Regions from separate parts of the Bradyrhizobium sp. LM2.9 genome, predicted to be linked through region 1. Evidence: riboswitches for the same ligand, from Rfam matches in the RefSeq annotation. Region 1 holds a riboswitch; each other region holds the start of a gene.
The links. A riboswitch is a leader RNA that binds a small molecule or an ion and turns the genes downstream of it on or off. The one in region 1 is predicted to bind glycine.

Region 1 (6,514 bases):
AGACACCAGCCAATGATTGGGCAGGACGTGACTAGCTGCTATCGGGAGGTTGTCGAATGACTGCAACACCGCGGTTGTGAAGCTTGGTTCAAAGTGGACGCCGCCGACACAGAGGACGGCACGCACAGGTTCATCCATCCGATCGGACGTATGCAGAAGAGCTCTCGCCAGCACTCGGGCGGCAAGGAGATTTGCCCAATCGTCTGGCGGGCTTCCGATCTCGATGTCCATTGCAGAAGGGCCTCAAGTCCGCGAGACAGGTCCCAGCATAACCGGCTTTGACGCCTGACCAGTGAGTCGCCTCTAAGTAGGTGCGAAAGTTATGAATATCAGAGGTTACGCGCTCGGCCTCAATGGCAAGAAGCAGCCCTCGAGTAATTCGGGGGTCAACTTTGCTGAAAGTCCCCGTAGCCAGGTCGCCAGTCGTTTGAACCGAGAAAATGGCGTTTGGCGCATTGGCACCCTCGTGCCAATTCACTATGCCGATGACATCGGCGTCACCGAACCGCTCATTGAAGAGTGGTGCGTAGCGGGCATAATCGTTACTTACGACCTCGTTAGTGCGTACGATCGAAACGATAGTGTCGCGCAGGCGCGGGACCTCGAGCACCGGATGTCCATCAATCCCGAGCCCCGTCGAAACAACGGTGGATCCGGTCATGATGGCGTTCAGAACGTGACCCGCCACCGGATCTTTTTCGCGGTCAACGCAAAAGATAAAGACGGCACGTCTCACTGCCTCCCTCCTTCAATTTCACTCGGGATTGAGAGCGTACGAGTCGGCCCCGAGCGCGGCTCCCGAGTTCCAAGAGCAGCGCACTGAAGAAAGTCGGGCGCCCGGCCTCAAGAGACCCACCAAGGCGTGCCTCAGCGCGCTTCAACACGGCGCCGGGCACAAGGTGACGTTCGTGGTCGGCCGAAGCCTTCGACGGAGCTGCGGTCGGAACCCGCGTCAGCCGGGAAGGACTGCACTTATCTGCCGAAGCGATGACAAGGGTCGAATTCATAGTGCGCTGATCGCAAATCAAATGCACCGCTGACCGGAAGCAGCATCATCGTCTCCATAGGGCCTAAGAACCACCCGTCGGACGGAGTGACCGGATCACGTTTGCAGACCTCGCAGCCAGGGCGACGAGTTCGGCATCAAGCTCGACGCTGACCAGTTGGCCGGGGATGGATCATCAGGGTGCGTGCCGGGAATCATCCAGACACATTTCGAGGAGCACTGATAGCGGTGTTCACGCATTCAGATGCGATGAGCAGCGCACAATCGGCCTTCAAGGTCATTTCGAACGCAAGACTGAGAGTCCTCAAATTGCGGACGGGCCCGGCGGCACTTCACTGCTGCTTTACCTGAATGCTGGCGTTCTGGCTGGGACCATCAACGCCGCGTGAGACCGGCGGGATAATCGTAAGCCCAGATACAGCGAATTCTTGACACCAAATTGCATGAGACGCGCGGCTTTGAGAGGCGCTACGTCATCGTCGCTGCCCGGACATTAGACCGGCTTTTGTGCTCTCGTCGTGCGTTTTTTTGGATGAGCTTGCAGCATTGCTGCGACTAGCGGGCTATTGTGCTGAAAAGCGGCGACATCCCGCGCGGCTACAATCGGCATCAGCGGCTTCATCCGGCTGATCTTAGTGGCGAAAGAGCGTTCTCCCAGCGACTCCGATGCGGTGTGATTGTCGCGTGGTTCGTGAGCTCTCTTGACGTGTAGGCCGCACGTCTGAAAGTGTCGTGACGCCTGACGATGGTGTGCGGGAGAGTGCGGTGGGCCGACAGGCCCATCGCCGCCGACGGAGCAACTCCCCAAGGAAACTCTCAGGCCCAGGACTGCACACCGAGGACGATCTGGAGAGAGGTGCCGGTTGGTACCCACCGAAGGGGACCGTTGTCTATCAGGATAGCGGAGAAAGCTTCAGGTGCACGGACAGATTTGGGGACGGAGTTGTGGCGGAAGCCGTTTCACCGTTCATTCATCCCTGTCTTGGAGCATACGATGAGCACGATCATCAGTATCGGATCTGGTGTCACCGAAGTTACAACTGCCTATGCCTTGGCCTGCCGCGGCTATTCGGTCACGATCTTTGATCGCCAACGTTATCCCGCAATGGACACTTCGTTTGCAAATGGCGGCCAATTGTCGGCAAGCAATGCCGAAGTCTGGAATAGTCTCGCAACGATCGTAAAAGGCGTGAAATGGATGCTGCGCAAGAACGCACCATTGCTGCTGAACCCCAAGCCCCAGTTTTCACAAGTATTCTTGGCTCGCCGAGTTCGTAGGTCAGATCCGTCACTACCGCCGCAATACGATCGAGACGACGAAGCTCGCGATCGCCGCGCGGCAATATTTGTTTGAGCTTGCCGACCGGGAGAGCATCGACTTCGACTTGGAGCGACGAGGAATATTGCACGTATATTCGAGTAAGGCAGATTTCGACGCGGCTTCTCGGGTAAATCAGTTGCTGCTGCAGGGCGGATTGGATCGCCGCCCCGTGACGCCTTCCGAAATGCTCGCCATAGAGCCAGCGCTCAGTACTACGGCGGTTTCTTTACCCCCTCTGATTCAACCGGCGACATTCACAAGTTCCACGCGTGGTCTCGCTGCGGCTTGCGAACGAAAGGGTGTGCGCTTTATCTTTGGTGCGGAGATCTGCGACATGCGAGCCGATCAAGACGGTGTGGTCGTACGCTGGCAACAAGGTCCTCTGAGGGAGGAACTTAAAGCTGAAAGGGCAGTGGTCTGCGCTGGGGTCGGCAGCCGCCGCATTGCTTCAATGCTGGGGGACAAGGTAAACATTTATCCCGTCAAGGGGTACTCCATCACGGTAGAGCTGCGGGACAAAACGAGCCAAAAGGCTGCGCCCCGTGTCAGCCTGCTCGACGAGGCCACCAAGATCGTGACCAGCCGGTTGGGAGAAGATCGCTTCCGCGTCGCAGGGACCGCCGAGTTCAATGGCGAGAACCGCGACATCCGCTGGGACCGCATCAAGCCTTTGGTACGCTGGGTAGAGCGAGCGCTCCCGAATGTGTCTACCGCACAAGTGGTGCCATGGGCGGGCCTGCGTTCTATGACACCTAGCATGATGCCGAGGGTCGGCCGAGGCAAACGGCCGAATATTTTCTACAACACCGGGCACGGTCATCTGGGCTGGACATTATCCGCTATCACAGCTGAGATGGTTGCCGACGTCATTGCGACAGACGACAGTAAAGCTCGGTCGAGCGTAACCGGTATGAGCTCCCACGTCTGCGGTGATCAGCGGGCGCGAGCGTAGCGGATCGGCATCCAGTATTGGCGCATGGCCTCGACGGCCGCTGGAAGATCGGCGTGGGCGTTGCGCAGAAAATCCCTGGTCTCGCGCCCGCTTCGTGCCGGTCCGAGCAACGGCCGGCCCTGATCGTCGCGACAGTGCAGCAGGATGGGCAGAAGCAGGCCATGATTGACGTTGCTGGCGTCCAGCAACGGCGCCCACGCCGACGGCCTGAGCCGCGTTGCGGCATAGAATCCCTGGCACCAGGGTCGCGGATCGACGTCGCCATTGGCTTTGCGCCGGTGCATCGGCTCGAACTGGCTAGGCGTGGTCGAAAGGATCTGGCTGATCTCGTTGTGGCGCAGCGCGACGGCGGAGATCGCTGCGAACTCCGGAGTGCCGCCGTGGTTGAAAGCATCGGCATCGATGGCGAGCAGCGGGCAGATCCAGTCGAGCGGGCTGATCGACACCGGTCCGGCCACGATCGCGGCGACGTAGCCATCGAGCATGGGGAGACTGGTGGCGGCAGGGTGCCGATCGACACGAACCTGGAGCCACCGCTCGAGCTCCGCAAGCGGCATCGCGGCTGCGGCCATCGACGACGATGCTGAATGGCGACGCGGGCTCATGCGGCGGCTTGTGCGATGCGCTCGCGGGCCGCCTTCCAGTTCCAGGCGAGCAGCTCGTGCAGCTGATGGCTCTTGGTTCGCCCAGACACGATGCGCTCCAGCACGTCGGACAAGTAGGCCTGCAGATCGAGCTCATGAAGCTTTGCTGTGTTCACGATCGACGACAGGATCGCCCAGCTCTCGGCGCCGCCTTCGCTGCCGCTGAACAATGAGTTGCGTCTTCCCATTGCAATCGGGCGCATGGAACGCTCGACCGTGTTGGGATCGACCTCGACGCGGCCGTCGCGAAGAAACAGCGTCAGTCCGTCCCAGTGATTGAGCGCGTAGTTGATGGCCTCGGCCAGCTTCGACTGGGAGAAGAGCTGGCCGACCGTTGCCGTCAGCCGCGCCTTGAGCGCCGCCATCAGTGGTGCGGTCCTGGTGCGGCGGGCGGCAAGCCGCTGCTCGGCACTGCTGCCGCGGATCTCGGCCTCGATGGCATAGACCGCCTGCAACCGTTCGATCACCTCGCGAGCGAATGGCGACTGGGTCGTCTTGTAGACCTCGACAAATTTGCGCCGGGCATGGGCGAGGCAGAAAGCGAGCTGGATCGCGCTGCCATGACCGCGGGCGAGCGCCTTGTAGGCGGCATAACCATCCACCTGGAGAATGCCGGAAAAGCCGGTCAATTGTCCGGCGATCTCCTCGGTGCCGCGGCCGCCGGCGAACACGTAGGCGACCGCCGGCGGCGCGGGGCCGCCCCACGGGCGGTCATCCATGGCATGCGCCCAGAACTGGCAGATGCGGGGGCGATGTTGTCCGGGATCGAGCACCGGCATCGGCGTCTCGTCGCAGAACACGCGCGGCGAGGCCTGGATCGTGCGCAGCTGGAGCTCATAGAGGCTCTTGAGCCACCAGGCCGCACGCTTCACCCAGCCGGCCAGCGTCGCGCGGTCGAGATGAAGGCCCTGACCGGCCAGAATCTGCACCTGCCGATACAGCGGCAGATACCAAGCAAACTTCGACACCACCACGTGGGTCACCAGCGCCGTTGAGGCCATGCCGCTCTCGATCAGTCGCGGCAGCACCTTCGCCTGCACCACGCCGTCGGTGCAGCCGCGGCAGGCGTATTTGGGACGGATCGTGCGCAGCACCCGCAGGATCGCCGGGATCACGTCCAGCACCTCGCTGACGTCCTCGCCGATCTTATGCAGGCGGCCGTCGCAACACGGGCACGCTGTCGCGTCCGGCTCCAGCACCTGCTCACAGCGTGGCAGGTGCTTGGGCAGCGCGCCGATGTTGCGGCGGGCCTTCTTGCGCGGCTTACCAGCCGGCTTGGTCGCAGCCGCATCGTCGTTGGCCGGCGCAGCTGGTGTGACCGCCGGTCTCCAGATCGTCCAGCTCGAGCGCGAGCTGCTCGTCCACGAGCACCGCAAGTCACTCCGAGCGCTTCCCGAAGATCATCTCCTTGAGCGCTGCATCGCCAACGTAGCTTCTCGTTCTCGGCGTCAAGCGCGAGCACCATCTCGGTCAGAGCTGCGGTGTCGGTCGGGAGAGCGTCGGGACGAATCGCCATGATCAAACGATACATCCGCACGCCACAGCCTCCAGCGAAATCCACACGCGTCATCCGACGAGCGCCGGCTGCTTCACAGGCTTCGGCGACACACGCGTCCACTCGAGCCCGTCGAGCAGTCGCGAGCTGCGTCGCACTCAGATGTATCACGCCGTCGCGGATCGGTGGCCAGGTGAAGCGCCCTTGGTGCAGCCACTTCGTCACCAGCACCATGCCGCTGCCGTCCCACGCCAGAAGCTTCACTCTGTCCATGCGCTTGCTGCGAAACACGAAGACGTCGCCGCAATACGGGTTCGCGCGCAGCGCTTCGCTCACCAGCGCCGACAGCGTGTGCACCGACTTGCGGAAGTCGACCGGCTGTGTCGCCAGCACCACCTTAGGGTCAGACCGTAGCGCAATCACCGGATACCCCGGAGCGCCGACAGCACCGTCGAAAGCGTCGCCAACTCCACGCCTGGCTCGACGCGGATGCGCGCTCCACTCACCTCGATCTCGATCACCCCGCAGGGCTTGGCCGGCCGCGCGGCGATCTCCAAAGGCGTCGTTTGTGCCGGCGAAATACGCTCGGACTCGCCAGCTGTCCCGCCACCGCTTCCGGCGCCAATTTGGATCGGCACGAAGTTCGGCGCCTTGCCGGCCACCGCCGCCGCAACCTGGCGGCGCCACACCGTGAGCAGCCCGCGGGAAACGCCATTGCGCCGCGCCACCTCGGAGATGTTCGCACCCTCCTCAAAGCTCTCCGCCACGATCCGGGCCTTGTCCTCGCCCGTCCACCGTCGCCGTCGGCGCTCCCCAGTGATCACCTCGACGCGACGATAAGGAGTCACCTTCCTGCCTGGCATCAAGCATGGCATTTGCCATCGCTTCACCTCCACCGATCAGCTCATGCCAGGCTGTATCGCAGGCGATCCTCGCGATGGCGAGGTGGGGGCCTCATGCCGGTTACGGCCGAGCCGATCCGTGGCCTGATACTCGGGGCTCTCCAGCTCTTCAAAACCATGCTCCCGGCACATTAAGACCGGGAGCGCATTGTTTGACAGAGCGCCACAGCCAGGATCTTGCGTACCCAGGGAAG
Region 2 (6,514 bases), on a different contig from region 1:
AGTCACACGCTCGCGCGCGTACAAGAAGAACGATCAGGCGTTCGTTGAGCAGAAGAATGGTGCCGTCGTCCGTCGCCTGATGGGCTACGGCCGCTTCGATGGCGTCGAGACGGCCCGTGTGATGGGCCGCCTCTATGCGGCGGCACGGCTCTACGTCAACTTCTTCCAGCCGTCGTTCAAGCTGAAGGAGAAGCGCCGCGAAGGGGCGAAGGTGATCAAACGCTATCATCTCCCATCGACGCCCTATGAGCGTGCATTGGCGCATCCCAAGGTGACCGCGGCCGTGAAGAAGCGGCTGCGTGATCAGTATCGCTCGCTCGATCCAGTCGCGCTGTTGGCCGAGATTCGCGCGACCCAGGACGAACTCGGCGATCGCGTCGATCGTCGTGCCGGACAGGCGCGCGGCCTGCAACGCGCCAGCACGAGCACCGCGCCAGCGACCGCAGCCTCTTTTGCGAAGACGCTCGGCAAGACGACGACGACCGGCGAGCCGCGTGCCACGCACCGGCGCACCCGTCGACCGTATAAAACCAGGGTTCGCATGCCGTCCAAGCTCGACCCGCATATTGCTGCGATCGAGGGCTGGCTCGCTACGCAACCGCAGTTAACTGCACTCGCCATCGTCGGCCGGCTCAGCGAAAAACACCCCGAGGAGTTCGGGACAAGACAGCATTCGATCGTGCAGCGTCTGCTGAGGGCGCTTAGACGGAAGACGGCCGAGCAGTTGGTCGCGGAGGAGCCGCTCGGCGAGGCCACCACTGCTGCCCCATTGCCCGGGGCTGTGGACGGCTCGGGCTATGTAGGGCCCGACCCGCCCACAGCCCCTCTCGTCGAGCAAGCCGGAAAAGCCACTTGGCGCGGCCGATCAGCCGAGGTCGCATCGACCAGTGCAATGGCGCCGTCAGGGTAACATTCGCAGATGCGGCAATACGAGGGGTCAAAGTTGGGCTCTGACTCACTTTTGATGAAGTTCAAGCGCCGGCTCGCGTTGGTTTCACAAAGGAATCAACATGATGCAGCGGGCCCTACGTCCGTCGGCCCTGGTCCCTCGCGGGTTTGACGTGGAGAGCGCCGTCTGTGACGGCGCCGCGACCGTGATCACCGTCCGTCCCACGAGCGGGACGAGTCTCTGTCCTGGATGCGGAGCCAGTTCTGGGCGGATCCATAGCCGATATCAGCGACGCCTCACCGATCTGCCGCTGGCGGGGCGGTCGGTTCGCCTGGTCGTCGTGGCGCGCCGCTTCCGCTGCGTTACTGTTATGTGCGGTCGACGTATTTTCACCGAGCGTTTCGATAACGGCGCTCTGGCGCCGTGGGCGCGGCGAACGGCCCGGCTCGATCTGGTCGTCCATCACCTTGGGCTTGCCTTGGGTGGCCGCCCGGCGGCGAGTTTTGCCCGCCGACTTATGCTGCCCGTGAGCAACGATACGTTACTTCGGGTGGTTCGAAGGCGCGGGTGTCCGCCTTTTGCTGCGCCGAGCGTGATCGGTATCGACGACTGGGCCTGGCGGCGCAATCAGCGGTACGGAACAATCATCTGCGACCTCGAGCGGCGACGACCAGTCACTCTCTTACCCGACAGAGAGCCGGCCACTGCGCAAGCCTGGCTCGCGGGGCAACCACAGATCGCTGTGGTCGCGCGCGACCGCGGTGGCGGCTACGCCCTTGCTGCGACCAAGGCACTCCCGCAGGCCACCCAGGTCGCCGACCGTTGGCACCTCATGGAGAACGCCAGCCACGCCTTCCTCGATGCGGTTCGCAAATCTATGCGCCAGGTCCGCGTCGCAGTCGGCTCCGCCACCATAAATCCCGACTTGCTGACCGCCGCCGAGCGCATCCAGTATGAGGGCTATCTTCGGCGGGAGGACACCAACGCGGCAATCCTCAAACAGGCCGAGACGGGCGTCTCCATAAAGGAGATCGTACGGCTCACTGGGCATAGTCGGGGTCTCGTCCGCAGGGTACTGAGAGGTCAGCGATCCGATGTGTTCAGGGTGCGCGAGAGCTCGCTCGAGCACCACCTGCCATGGCTCGACGCCCAGTGGGCTGCTGGTCATTGTAACGGCGCCAACCTGTGGCGTTGCCTCAAGGCGCAGGGATTTAGGGGCTCGATGCGGGTCGTCACCGAATGGGCGACACGCCGTCGGCGTGCCGAAACGCCCGATGCTCGGAGCCTACAGCGCGTGCCGTCCGCGAGAACTATCGCCCGCCTGATGACCAACGGCCGCGATACGCTCTCAAAGTCAGAGACGGTGACCATTGCGGCGATCGAACAAGGCGTTCCTCTCCTGGTGGAAGCTCGAGAGGTCATCACCGCTTTCCATACGATGATCCGCAAGAAGGCTCACGTAGATCTTGACCCATGGCTGGAACGAGCATGCGCAAGCCTCGTCGCGTCTTTTGCCAACGGTGTCATCAAGGACAAGGCTGCCGTCAACGCCGCGATCACGACGTCTTGGTCCAACGGACAGACCGAGGGCCAGATCACCAAGCTCAAGCTGGTCAAGCGTCAGATGTACGGACGCGCCAAGCTCGACTTGCTTCAGGCCCGCCTGATCGGCGTGATATGACCACGACTGCACAAAAATTGCGTCAGAGCCAAAGTTGCAAGCCGATTGACACGCATTCGCGAAAACAACATAGGGTCATGCAGACACCCTCGGTTAAACCGATGGTGATTGCGTTAAGGCTGCTGAAAGCGACGGCGCCAAGTGGCTCATCGGGGGATTCGCTTGAAAAATTGATTTCGTGCGTCCAAGCCACTCGTACGCCGGCCAGGCCTCGCTTCTTCCCTGGGTACGCAAGATCCTGCTGTGGCGCTCTGTCAAACAATGCGCTCCCGGCCTTAATGTGCCGGGAGCATGGTTTTGAAGAGCTGGAGAGCCCCGAGTATCAGGCCACGGATCGGCTCAGCCGAGCTTTACTGTCATCTGTCGCAATGACGTCGGCAACCATCTCAGCTGTGATAGCGGATAATGTCCAGCCCAGATGACCATGCCCGGTGTTGTAGAAAATATTCGGCCGTTTGCCTCGGCCGACCCTCGGCATCATGCTAGGTGTCATAGGACGCAGGCCCGCCCATGGCACCACTTGTGCGGTAGACACATCCGGGAACGCTCGCTCTACCCAGCGCACCAGAGGCTTGATGCGGTCCCAGCGGATGTCGCGGTTCTCGCCATTGAACTCGGCGGTCCCTGCGACGCGGAAGCGATCTTCTCCCAACCGACTGGTCACGATCTTGGTGGCCTCGTCGAGCAGGCTGACACGGGGCGCAGCCTTTTGGCTCGGTTTGTCCCGCAGCTCTACGGTGATGGAGTACCCCTTGACGGGATAAATGTTTATCTTGTCCCCCAGCATTGAAGCAATGCGGCGGCTGCCGACCCCAGCGCAGACTACTGCCCTTTCAGCTTTAAGTTCCTCGCTCAGAGGACCTTGTTGCCAGCGTACGACCACACCGTCTTGATCGGCTCGCATATCGCAGATCTCCGCACCAAAGACAAAGCGCACACCCTTTCGTTCGCAAGCCGCAGCGAGACCACGCGTGAACTTGTGAATGTCGCCGGTTGAATCAGAGGGGGTAAAGAAGCCGCCGTAGTACTGGTCGCTCAGCGCTGGCTCTATGGCGAGCATTTCGGAAGGCGTCACGGAGCGGCGATCCAATCCGCCCTGCAGCAGCAACTGATTTACCCGAGAAGCCGCGTCGAAATCTGCCTTACTCGAATAAACGTGCAATATTCCTCGTCGCTCCAAGTCGAAGTCGATGCTCTCCCGGTCGGCAAGCTCAAACAAATGTTGCCGCGCGGCTATCGCGAGCTTCGTCGTCTCGATCGTATTGCGGCGGTAGTGACGGATCTGACCTACGAACTCGGCGAGCCAAGAATACTTGTGAAAACTGGGGCTGGGGTTCAGCAGCAATGGTGCATCCTTGCGCAGCATCCATTTCACGCCTTTTACGATCGTTGCGAGACAATTCCAGACTTCGGCATTGCTCGCCGACAATTGGCCGCCATTGGCAAACGAAGTGTCCATTGCGGGGTAACGTTGGCGATCAAAGACCGTGACCGAATAGCCGCGGCAGGCCAAGGCATAGGCAGTTGTAACTCCGGTGACACCGGATCCGATAATGATGATCGTGCTCATCGTATGCTCCAAGACAGGGATGAATGAACGGTGAAATGGCTTCCGCCACAACTCCGTCCCCAAATCTGTCCGTGCACCTGAGAGCTTTCTCCGCTATCCTTGATAGATAACGGTCCCCTTCGGTGGGTACCAACCGGCACCTCTCTCCAGATCGTCCTCGGTGTGCAGTCCTGGGCCTGAGAGTTTCCTTGGGGAGTTGCTCCGTCGGCGGCGATGGGCCTGTCGGCCCACCGCACTCTCCCGCACACCATCGTCAGACGTCACCACACTTTCAGACGTGCGGCCTACATGTCAAGAGAGCTCACGAACCACGCGACAATCACACCGCATCGGAGTCGCTGGGAGAACGCTCTTTCGCCACTAAGATCAGCCGGATGAAGCCGCTGATGCCGATTGTAGCCGCGCGGGATGTCGCCGCTTTTCGGCACAATAGCCCGCTGGTCGCAGCAATGCTGCAAGCTCATCCAAAAAAACGCACGACGAGAGCACAAAAGCCGGTCTAATGTCCGGGCAGCGACGATGACGTAGCGCCTCTCAAAGCCGCGCGTCTCATGCAATTTGGTGTCAAGAATTCGCTGTATCTGGGCTTACGATTATCCCGCCGGTCTCACGCGGCGTTGATGGTCCCAGCCAGAACGCCAGCGTTCAGGTAAAGCAGCAGTGAAGTGCCGCCGGGCCCGTCCGCAATTTGAGGACTCTCAGTCTTGCGATTCGAAATGACCTTGAACGCCGAGTTTGCGCTGCTCATCGCATCTGAATGCGTGAACACCGCTATCGAGTGCTCCTCCAAATGTGTCTGGATGATTCCCGGCACGCACCCTGATGATCCGTCCCCGGCCAAGTGTTCAGAACTCTCGTCGAGCTTGATCCCGAACTCGTCGTCCTGCCTGCGAGATCTGCAAACGTGATCCGGTCACTCCGTCCGACGGGTGGTTCTTAGGCCCTATGGAGACGACGATGCTGCTTCCGGTCAGTGGTGCATTTAATTTGCGATCAACGCACTATGAATTCGACCGCGTTATCAATTCGGCAGATAAGTGCAGTCCTTCCCGACTGACGCGGGTTCCGACCGCAGCTCCGTCGAAGGCTTCGGCCGACCACGAACGTCACCTTGTGCCCGGCGCCGTGTTGAAGCGCGCTCAGGCATGCCTAGGTGGGTCTCTCGAGGCTGCTGCTTTGTTACATACGCCCGACTTTCAGGAGTGCGCTGCTCTTGGAAGTCGGGAGCCGCGCTCGGGGGCGACTCCTGCGCTCTCAATCCCGAGTGAAATTCAAGGAGGCAGGCAGTGAGACGTGCCGTCTTCATCTTTTGCGTTGACCGCGAAAAAGATCCGGTGGCGGGTCACGTTCTGAACGCCATCATGACCGGATGCACCCTTGTTTCGACGGGGCTCGAGATTGATGGACATCCGGTGCTCGAGGTCCCGGGCCTGCGCGACACTATCGTTTCGATCGTACGCACTAACGAGGTCGTAAGTAACGACTATGCGCGCTACGCACCCCTCTTCAATGAGCGGTTCGGTGACGCCGAGGTCATCGGCATAGTGAATTGGCACGAGGGTGCCAATGCGCCAAACGCCATTTTCTCGGTTCAAACGACTGGCGACCTGGCTACGGGGACTTTCAGCAAAGTTGACCCCCGAATTACTCGGGGGCTTCTTCTTGCCATTGAGGCCGAGCGCGTAACCTCTGATCTTCTTAACTTTCGCACTTACTTAGAGGCGACCCACTGGTCAGGCGTCAAAGCCGGCTATGCTGGGACCTGTCTCGCGGACTTGAGGCCTTCTGCAATCGACATCGAGATCGGAAGCTCGCCAGACGATTGGGCAAATCCCCTTGCCGCCCGAGTGCTGGCGAGAGCTCTTCTGCATACGTTCGATCGGATGGATGAACCTGTGCGTTCCGTCCTCTGTGTCGGCGGCGTCCACTTTGAACCAAGCTTCACAACCGCGGTGTTGCAGTCATTCGACAACTTCCCGATAGCAGCTAGTCACGTCCTGCCCAATCATTGGCTGGTGTCTGGCGGCTATGATCACGAAAGTCGATTGATCAATCTAAGAGCTTGCGTGGATTCAATCGTGGGCGGCATTCAAGCCATCGTGTACCACGATAAGCTCAAAGCGCCCTGGAACTTGGCGTCCCAATGCTTTCGCACAAACAGCTACGCACGGCTTTGAAGGCCAAGGATGTTGCCGAATGATCACGCGGGAGCGCGAGTCGTCGAAGTCGGCGTGCCGCACAGCGAGATTGTTGAACTTGCCCGTTGGCGCCCGCGCGGTGCATTTTTAGGAGAAACACCATGAATGCTCTAGGTTCTGGTTCTATCAAAACGATTCCTTACGCTCCCTTCCTGCGGGCCGAATACGAACATCGG
Region 3 (6,514 bases), 4.2 Mb from region 1:
CGCTCTCCAAGGTGCCGACATGAACGAAGAGATCGCCGAGCTTCTTCTGCGTCTCGGTGACGCGGAATTTGATGCCGCCCTCGCCGACCAGCACGCCGGTGTCGCCGACCTGGCCGCCGGACTCCGCATAGAACGGCGTCTGGTTCAGCAGCAGCGCACCGCTGTCGCCGGCCTTGAGGCTGTCGGTTTCCTTGCCATCCTTGATCAGAGCCGAGATGACGCCCTCAGCGATCTCGGTCTCGTAGCCCAAAAATTCAGTCGCGCCGAGCTTCTCGCGCAGCGGGAACCAGATCGCCTCTGAGGCCGCCTCACCCGAACCCGACCAGGACGCGCGCGCCTTCACGCGCTGACGTTCCATCGCATCGGCGAAGGAAGCCTGGTCGACGCTGATGCCGCGCGACTTCAGCGCGTCCTGCGTCAGATCGAGCGGAAAACCGTAGGTGTCGTACAACGTGAAGGCGACGTCGCCGTCGAACATGTCGCCCTTCTTCAAGGACGCACTCTTCTCGTCGAGGATGGCGAGGCCGCGCGTCAGCGTCTTGCGGAAACGGGTCTCTTCCAACCGCAGCGTTTCCTCGATCAGGTTTTCCGCGCGCATCAAATCGGGATAGGCCTGGCCCATCTCGCGCACCAGCGCCCAGACCAGGCGATGCATCAGCGGATCTTTCGCGCCGAGCAGTTGCGCATGGCGCATCGCGCGGCGCATGATCCGGCGCAGCACATAGCCGCGGCCCTCGTTCGAGGGCAGCACGCCATCGGCGACGAGGAAGGCCGACGAACGCAGATGGTCGGCGATGACGCGGAACGAGGCGACGGTCTTCTCGTCCGGTCCGCTTCCAAGAGCGGACGCGGTCGCGTCGATCAGATGACGGAACAGATCGGTCTCGAAGATGCTGTCGACGCCCTGCATGATGCTGGCCATGCGCTCCAGGCCCATGCCGGTGTCGATCGAGGGACGCGGCAGCGCCACGCGCTCCTCCTTCGTCACCTGCTCGTACTGCATGAACACCAGGTTCCAGAACTCGAGGAAGCGGTCGCCGTCCTCTTCCGGTGAGCCCGGAGGGCCGCCCCAGATGTGCTCGCCGCGATCGATGAAGATCTCCGAGCACGGACCGCACGGGCCGGTGTCGCCCATCGCCCAGAAATTGTCCGAGGTCGGGATGCGAATGATGCGGTCATCCGAGAAGCCCGCAATCTTCTTCCAGAGGCCCGCCGCCTCGTCGTCGGTGTGGTAGACCGTGACGAGCAGCTTGTCCTTCTTCAGCCCGAATTCCTTCGTGATCAGCGTCCAGGCAAGCTCGATCGCGCGCTCCTTGAAATAGTCGCCGAACGAGAAATTGCCGAGCATCTCGAAGAAGGTGAGATGGCGCGCGGTGTAGCCGACATTGTCGAGGTCGTTGTGCTTGCCGCCGGCGCGCACGCATTTCTGCGAGGTGGTGGCGCGCTGATAGGGCCGCTTCTCGACGCCGGTGAAGACGTTCTTGAACTGCACCATGCCGGCATTGGTGAACATCAACGTCGGGTCGTTGCGCGGCACCAACGGCGAGGACGACACGATCTCGTGGCCGTTCTCGGCAAAGAAGTTCAGAAAGGTCGACCTGATCTCGTTGACGCCGCTCATGTTCATCCAATCGGGTGTGCTTGGACCCGCCATACGCCATCCAAACCGCGAGTTTGGGCTGATATCTGCGGGCCAAAGCGCTTTTAGACAAGGCCAGCTTCGCTGTCCAGAAACTGTGCAACCGGATCAGTGGGTTGCCGCAGGCGCGCAATCCCGTTGGAAAGCCGCTGATGCCGCGTTGACAGGCTTGGCCAGCTTGTGGTCTCTACCCATCTGTATCGTACGGCCACGTCGGGAGAGACCGGCTTTGGGTAGCCGGCGCCGAAGGAGCAACCGCCCCGGAAACTCTCAGGCAAAAAGGACCGCGTGGCTTTGACAGCATCTGGAAAGAGGCGCCGACGGACCTAGACCTTTTAAAAGAAAGGGTTGGTCCGGACAGCGTCCGCCGACGGGATAATACTCTCAGGCACAGCGACAGATGGGGCTTCGACTGGTTGCTTCCGGGGAATCATCCCCGGGGAACCGCCGAGGGCCCCTGTGATGCTTGCGCGCGACGACCAAGACTCCCTCAGACATACGCCCCTTCACGGGCTTCATGTCTCCCTCGGCGGCAAGATGGTGCCGTTCGCGGGCTATGACATGCCGGTGCAATATCCCGCGGGCGTGCTGAAGGAACACCTCCATACCCGCTCGTCCGCCGGCCTGTTCGACGTCTCCCACATGGGCCAGATCGCGCTCCGGCCGAAGTCGGGCAAGGTCGAGGACGCCGCGCGCGCGCTGGAGCGGCTGGTGCCGCAGGACATCGTGGCTATTGCGCCGGGGCGGCAGCGCTACGCCCAGTTCACCAATGCCGAGGGGTGGAATTCTGGACGATCTGATGGTCGCCAATTTCGGCGACCATCTGTTCCTGGTCGTCAACGCCGCCTGCAAGTCCGGGGACGAGGCGCATCTGCGCGCGAAGCTGTCGGACGACTGCATCATCGATTCGCTTGCCGACCGCGCGCTGATCGCGTTGCAGGGCCCGAACGCGGAATCGGCGCTGGCGAAATTATGTGCAGAGGCTCCGTCCATGAAGTTCATGGATTCCGGCCCGCGCAAGGTCGCCGGCATCGACTGCTTCGTCTCGCGCTCCGGCTACACTGGCGAGGACGGTTTCGAGATTTCCGTTCCTGCTGGCGACGCCGAGCGCCTCGCCAAGACACTGCTGGACAATCCCGACGTGCTGCCGATCGGGCTCGGCGCACGCGACAGCCTGAGGCTCGAGGGCGGTCTTTGTCTTTACGGCCACGATATCGATACCGGGACCACGCCGGTCGAGGCCGCACTGGAATGGTCGGTGCAGAAGAGCCGCCGCACCGGCGGCGCGCGCGCCGGCGGCTTTCCCGGCGCGGAGAAGATTCTGGCCCATTTCGACCACGGCGCATCCCGCCGACGTGTCGGCCTGCGCACCGAGGGCCGCGCGCCGGTGCGCGAGGGCGCGCTGCTGTTTGCGGACACGACATCCAGCGAACCGATCGGAAAGGTTACGTCGGGCGGCTTCGGCCCGAGCCTGAATGCGCCGGTCGCGATGGGCTATGTGCCCACCGCATCGAGCGCGATCGACACAAAACTCTTCGCCGAGGTGCGCGGCCAACGCCTGGCCGTGCAAATCGCCACCATGCCCTTCGTGAAAAACACCTACAAACGCTGAGGACAAGAAAATGACCACGACGCTGTACACCTCCGACCACGAATGGCTCGCCATCGACGGCGATGTCGCCACCGTCGGCATCACCGACTACGCGCAGTCCCAGCTCGGCGACGTCGTGTTCGTCGAACTGCCCAAGCTCGGCCGCGCCCTGAAGAAGACGGAAGCCGCAGCCGTCGTGGAATCCGTGAAGGCCGCCTCGGACATCTACGCGCCTGTTACGGGCGAGGTCACCGAAATCAACGACGCCCTCGCCGCCGAGCCGGCGCTGGTGAATTCGGATGCGCAAGGCAAGGCGTGGTTCTTCAAGATCAAGATTGCCGACAAGAGCGAGCTAGGCGGCCTCATGGATGACGCCGCCTACAAGGCCCACACGGCTTAAAGACGATGGAGCAAGCGATGACCGCGCACCGCAAATCCAACGACGATACCGCCGCTTTCGTTCGCCGCCACATCGGCCCCTCGGCACGCGACGTCACTGCAATGCTCGAGGCCGTCGGCGCGAAAAGCGTCGATGCGCTGATGGCGGAGACGTTGCCGGCCTCGATCCGGCAGGCGGCCCCGCTCGATCTCGGCAAGCCCTTGAGCGAGACCGAGGCGATCGCGCATATGGGCGAGCTCGCCGCCCAGAACCAGGTCTTCGCCTCGCTGATCGGCCAAGGCTATTCCGGCACGATTCTGCCTGCGGTGATCCAGCGCAACATTCTGGAGAACCCGGCCTGGTACACGGCTTACACGCCCTATCAGCCGGAGATCAGCCAGGGCCGGCTTGAGGCGCTGCTCAACTTCCAGACCATGATCTGCGATCTCACCGGGCTCGATGTCGCCAACGCCTCGCTGCTCGACGAGGCGACGGCTGCCGCCGAGGCGATGGCGCTCGCGGAGCGGCACTCGCGGGTCGAAGCAAAGGCCTTCTTCGTCGACAAGGACGTGCATCCGCAGACGCTCGCGGTGATGCGCACCCGCGCAGAGCCCTTGGGCTGGACCCTGGTCGTCGGCGATCCCTTCACCGATCTCGACAAGACCGACGTGCTTGGTGCGCTGCTGCAATATCCTGGAACGTCGGGCGCTGTGCGCGACCTCAGGCCCGCGATCGCAGCACTGAAGGCGAAGGGCGCACTCGCGATCGTTGCTGCCGATCTGCTGGCATTGACCCTGCTCGCCTCGCCGGGCGAACTCGGCGCCGACATCGCGATCGGCTCGGCGCAGCGTTTTGGCGTGCCGATGGGTTATGGCGGGCCGCACGCGGCCTATATGGCGGTGCGCGATGCGCTGAAGCGCTCGCTGCCCGGCCGCATCGTCGGCCTCTCCGTCGACTCCCGCGGCGCGCCCGCCTATCGCCTCGCGCTCCAGACCCGCGAGCAGCACATCCGCCGCGAGAAGGCGACCTCCAACATCTGCACCGCGCAGGTGCTGCTCGCCGTGATCGCCTCAATGTACGCGGTCTATCACGGCCCCGAAGGCTTGACGCAGATCGCCCGTAACGTGCACCGCCGCACGGCGGTGCTTGCCGCCGGCCTGCGCAAGCTCGGCTTTGCGCCGAGTAGCGAAAACTTCTTCGACACGCTCTGCGTCGATGCGGGTGCGAAGCGTGCCGAGATCGTCGCTCGCGCGGTCGCCGAGAAGATCAATCTCGGCATCGGTGATGGCGCTTTGCGTATCGCGCTCGACGAGACCACCACGCCTGCGACGGTGGAAGCGGTCTGGCGCGCCTTCGGCGGCACGCTTGCTTACGCCGAGATCGATGCCACCACGCGCGAGGCGCTGCCGGAGACGCTCAAGCGCGCGACCTCTTTCCTCACCCATCCGGTGTTCCACGCGCATCGCTCGGAGACCGAGATGCTGCGCTACATGCGCAAGCTCAGCGACCGCGACCTCGCGCTCGACCGCGCGATGATTCCGCTGGGATCGTGCACCATGAAGCTGAACGCGACCACCGAGATGATGCCGCTGACCTGGCCGGAATTCGGCTCGTTGCATCCCTTCGCCCCGCGCGAGCAGGCACGCGGCTATCACGCGCTGTTCGCGCGCCTGGAGAAGTGGCTGTGCGACATCACCGGCTATGACGCGATCTCGCTGCAGCCGAATTCGGGCGCGCAAGGAGAATATGCCGGGCTGCTCGCGATCCGCGGCTATCACGCCGCGCGCGGCGAGACGCACCGCAAGATCTGCCTGATCCCCTCCTCCGCCCACGGCACCAACCCGGCTTCCGCTGCGATGGTCGGCATGGACGTGGTGGTGGTCGCCTGCGAAAAGAATGGCGACGTCGACGTCAATGATCTCAGGGCGAAGGCGGAGAAGCACTCCAACGACCTCGCTGCGGTCATGATTACCTATCCCTCGACGCATGGTGTGTTCGAGGAGCACATTCGCGAGATTTGCGACATCGTGCATGGCCATGGCGGCCAGGTCTATCTCGACGGCGCCAACCTCAACGCGCAGGTCGGCTTGTCCCGGCCCGGCGACTACGGCGCCGATGTCAGCCATCTCAACCTGCACAAGACCTTCTGCATCCCGCATGGCGGCGGCGGCCCGGGCATGGGCCCGATCGGCGTGAAGGCGCATCTCGCGCCGTTCCTGCCAGGTCATCCGGCGGCGAATGGGGATGCGCCGGTCGGCCCGGTCTCGGCCGCGCCGTTCGGCTCAGCTTCGATCCTCACCATCTCCTACATCTACATCCTGATGATGGGCGGCGAAGGCCTGAAGCGCGCCACCGAGATCGCGATCCTCAACGCCAACTATGTCGCCGCGCGCCTCGATGCGCATTTCCCGGTGCTCTACAAGAACGAGAAGGGCCGCGTCGCGCATGAATGCATCGTCGATCCCCGCGCGCTGAAGACGACGTCCGGCGTCACCGTCGACGACATCGCCAAACGCCTGATCGACTACGGCTTCCACGCGCCCACGATGAGCTTCCCGGTGCCGGGCACGCTGATGATCGAACCGACCGAATCGGAATCCAAGGCCGAGCTGGACCGCTTCTGCGATGCGATGATCGCGATCCGGAAGGAGATCACCGAGGTCGAGGGCGGCCGCTTCAAGATCGAGGCCTCGCCGCTGCGCCACGCCCCGCACACGGTGCACGACATCGCGGATGACGATTGGAATCGCGCCTACACCCGTGCCGAGGGCTGCTTCCCCGCGGGCACCTCGCGCACCGACAAATATTGGAGCCCGGTCGGGCGCGTCGACAACGTCTATGGCGACCGCAACCTGGTGTGCTCGTGCCCGCCGGTGAGCGATTACGCGGAAGCGGCGGAGTAGGA

Region 2: another riboswitch for glycine. It lies ahead of ACVWW3_RS00155 (D-amino acid dehydrogenase); the one in region 1 lies ahead of ACVWW3_RS37040 (FAD-dependent oxidoreductase).
Region 3: another riboswitch for glycine. It lies ahead of gcvT (glycine cleavage system aminomethyltransferase GcvT); the one in region 1 lies ahead of ACVWW3_RS37040 (FAD-dependent oxidoreductase).

Annotation. Positions count from the first base shown of each region.
Region 1 is NZ_JBSRYJ010000002.1:7,280,158-7,286,671, reverse strand. It holds gene ACVWW3_RS37050 (D-aminoacyl-tRNA deacylase) at 1-231, opposite strand, end outside; gene ACVWW3_RS37045 (hypothetical protein) at 131-736, opposite strand; glycine riboswitch at 1,750-1,847, shown strand; gene ACVWW3_RS37040 (FAD-dependent oxidoreductase) at 2,001-2,360, shown strand; gene ACVWW3_RS37035 (FAD-dependent oxidoreductase) at 2,353-3,279, shown strand; gene ACVWW3_RS37030 (UPF0149 family protein) at 3,261-3,884, opposite strand; partial or broken gene tnpC (IS66 family transposase) at 3,881-5,439, opposite strand; partial or broken gene tnpB (IS66 family insertion sequence element accessory protein TnpB) at 5,490-5,841, opposite strand; gene tnpA (IS66-like element accessory protein TnpA) at 5,838-6,314, opposite strand.
Region 2 is NZ_JBSRYJ010000001.1:30,340-36,853, forward strand. It holds gene ACVWW3_RS00145 (transposase) at 1-910, shown strand, start outside; gene ACVWW3_RS00150 (ISL3 family transposase) at 1,014-2,570, shown strand; gene ACVWW3_RS00155 (D-amino acid dehydrogenase) at 2,893-4,140, opposite strand; glycine riboswitch at 4,204-4,292, opposite strand; glycine riboswitch at 4,296-4,393, opposite strand; gene ACVWW3_RS00160 (hypothetical protein) at 4,748-4,954, opposite strand; gene ACVWW3_RS00165 (D-aminoacyl-tRNA deacylase) at 5,427-6,317, shown strand; gene ACVWW3_RS00170 (M24 family metallopeptidase) at 6,440-6,514, shown strand, end outside.
Region 3 is NZ_JBSRYJ010000002.1:3,075,182-3,081,695, forward strand. It holds partial or broken gene alaS (alanine--tRNA ligase) at 1-1,621, opposite strand, end outside; glycine riboswitch at 1,844-1,935, shown strand; partial or broken gene gcvT (glycine cleavage system aminomethyltransferase GcvT) at 2,102-3,251, shown strand; gene gcvH (glycine cleavage system protein GcvH) at 3,262-3,630, shown strand; gene gcvP (aminomethyl-transferring glycine dehydrogenase) at 3,648-6,512, shown strand.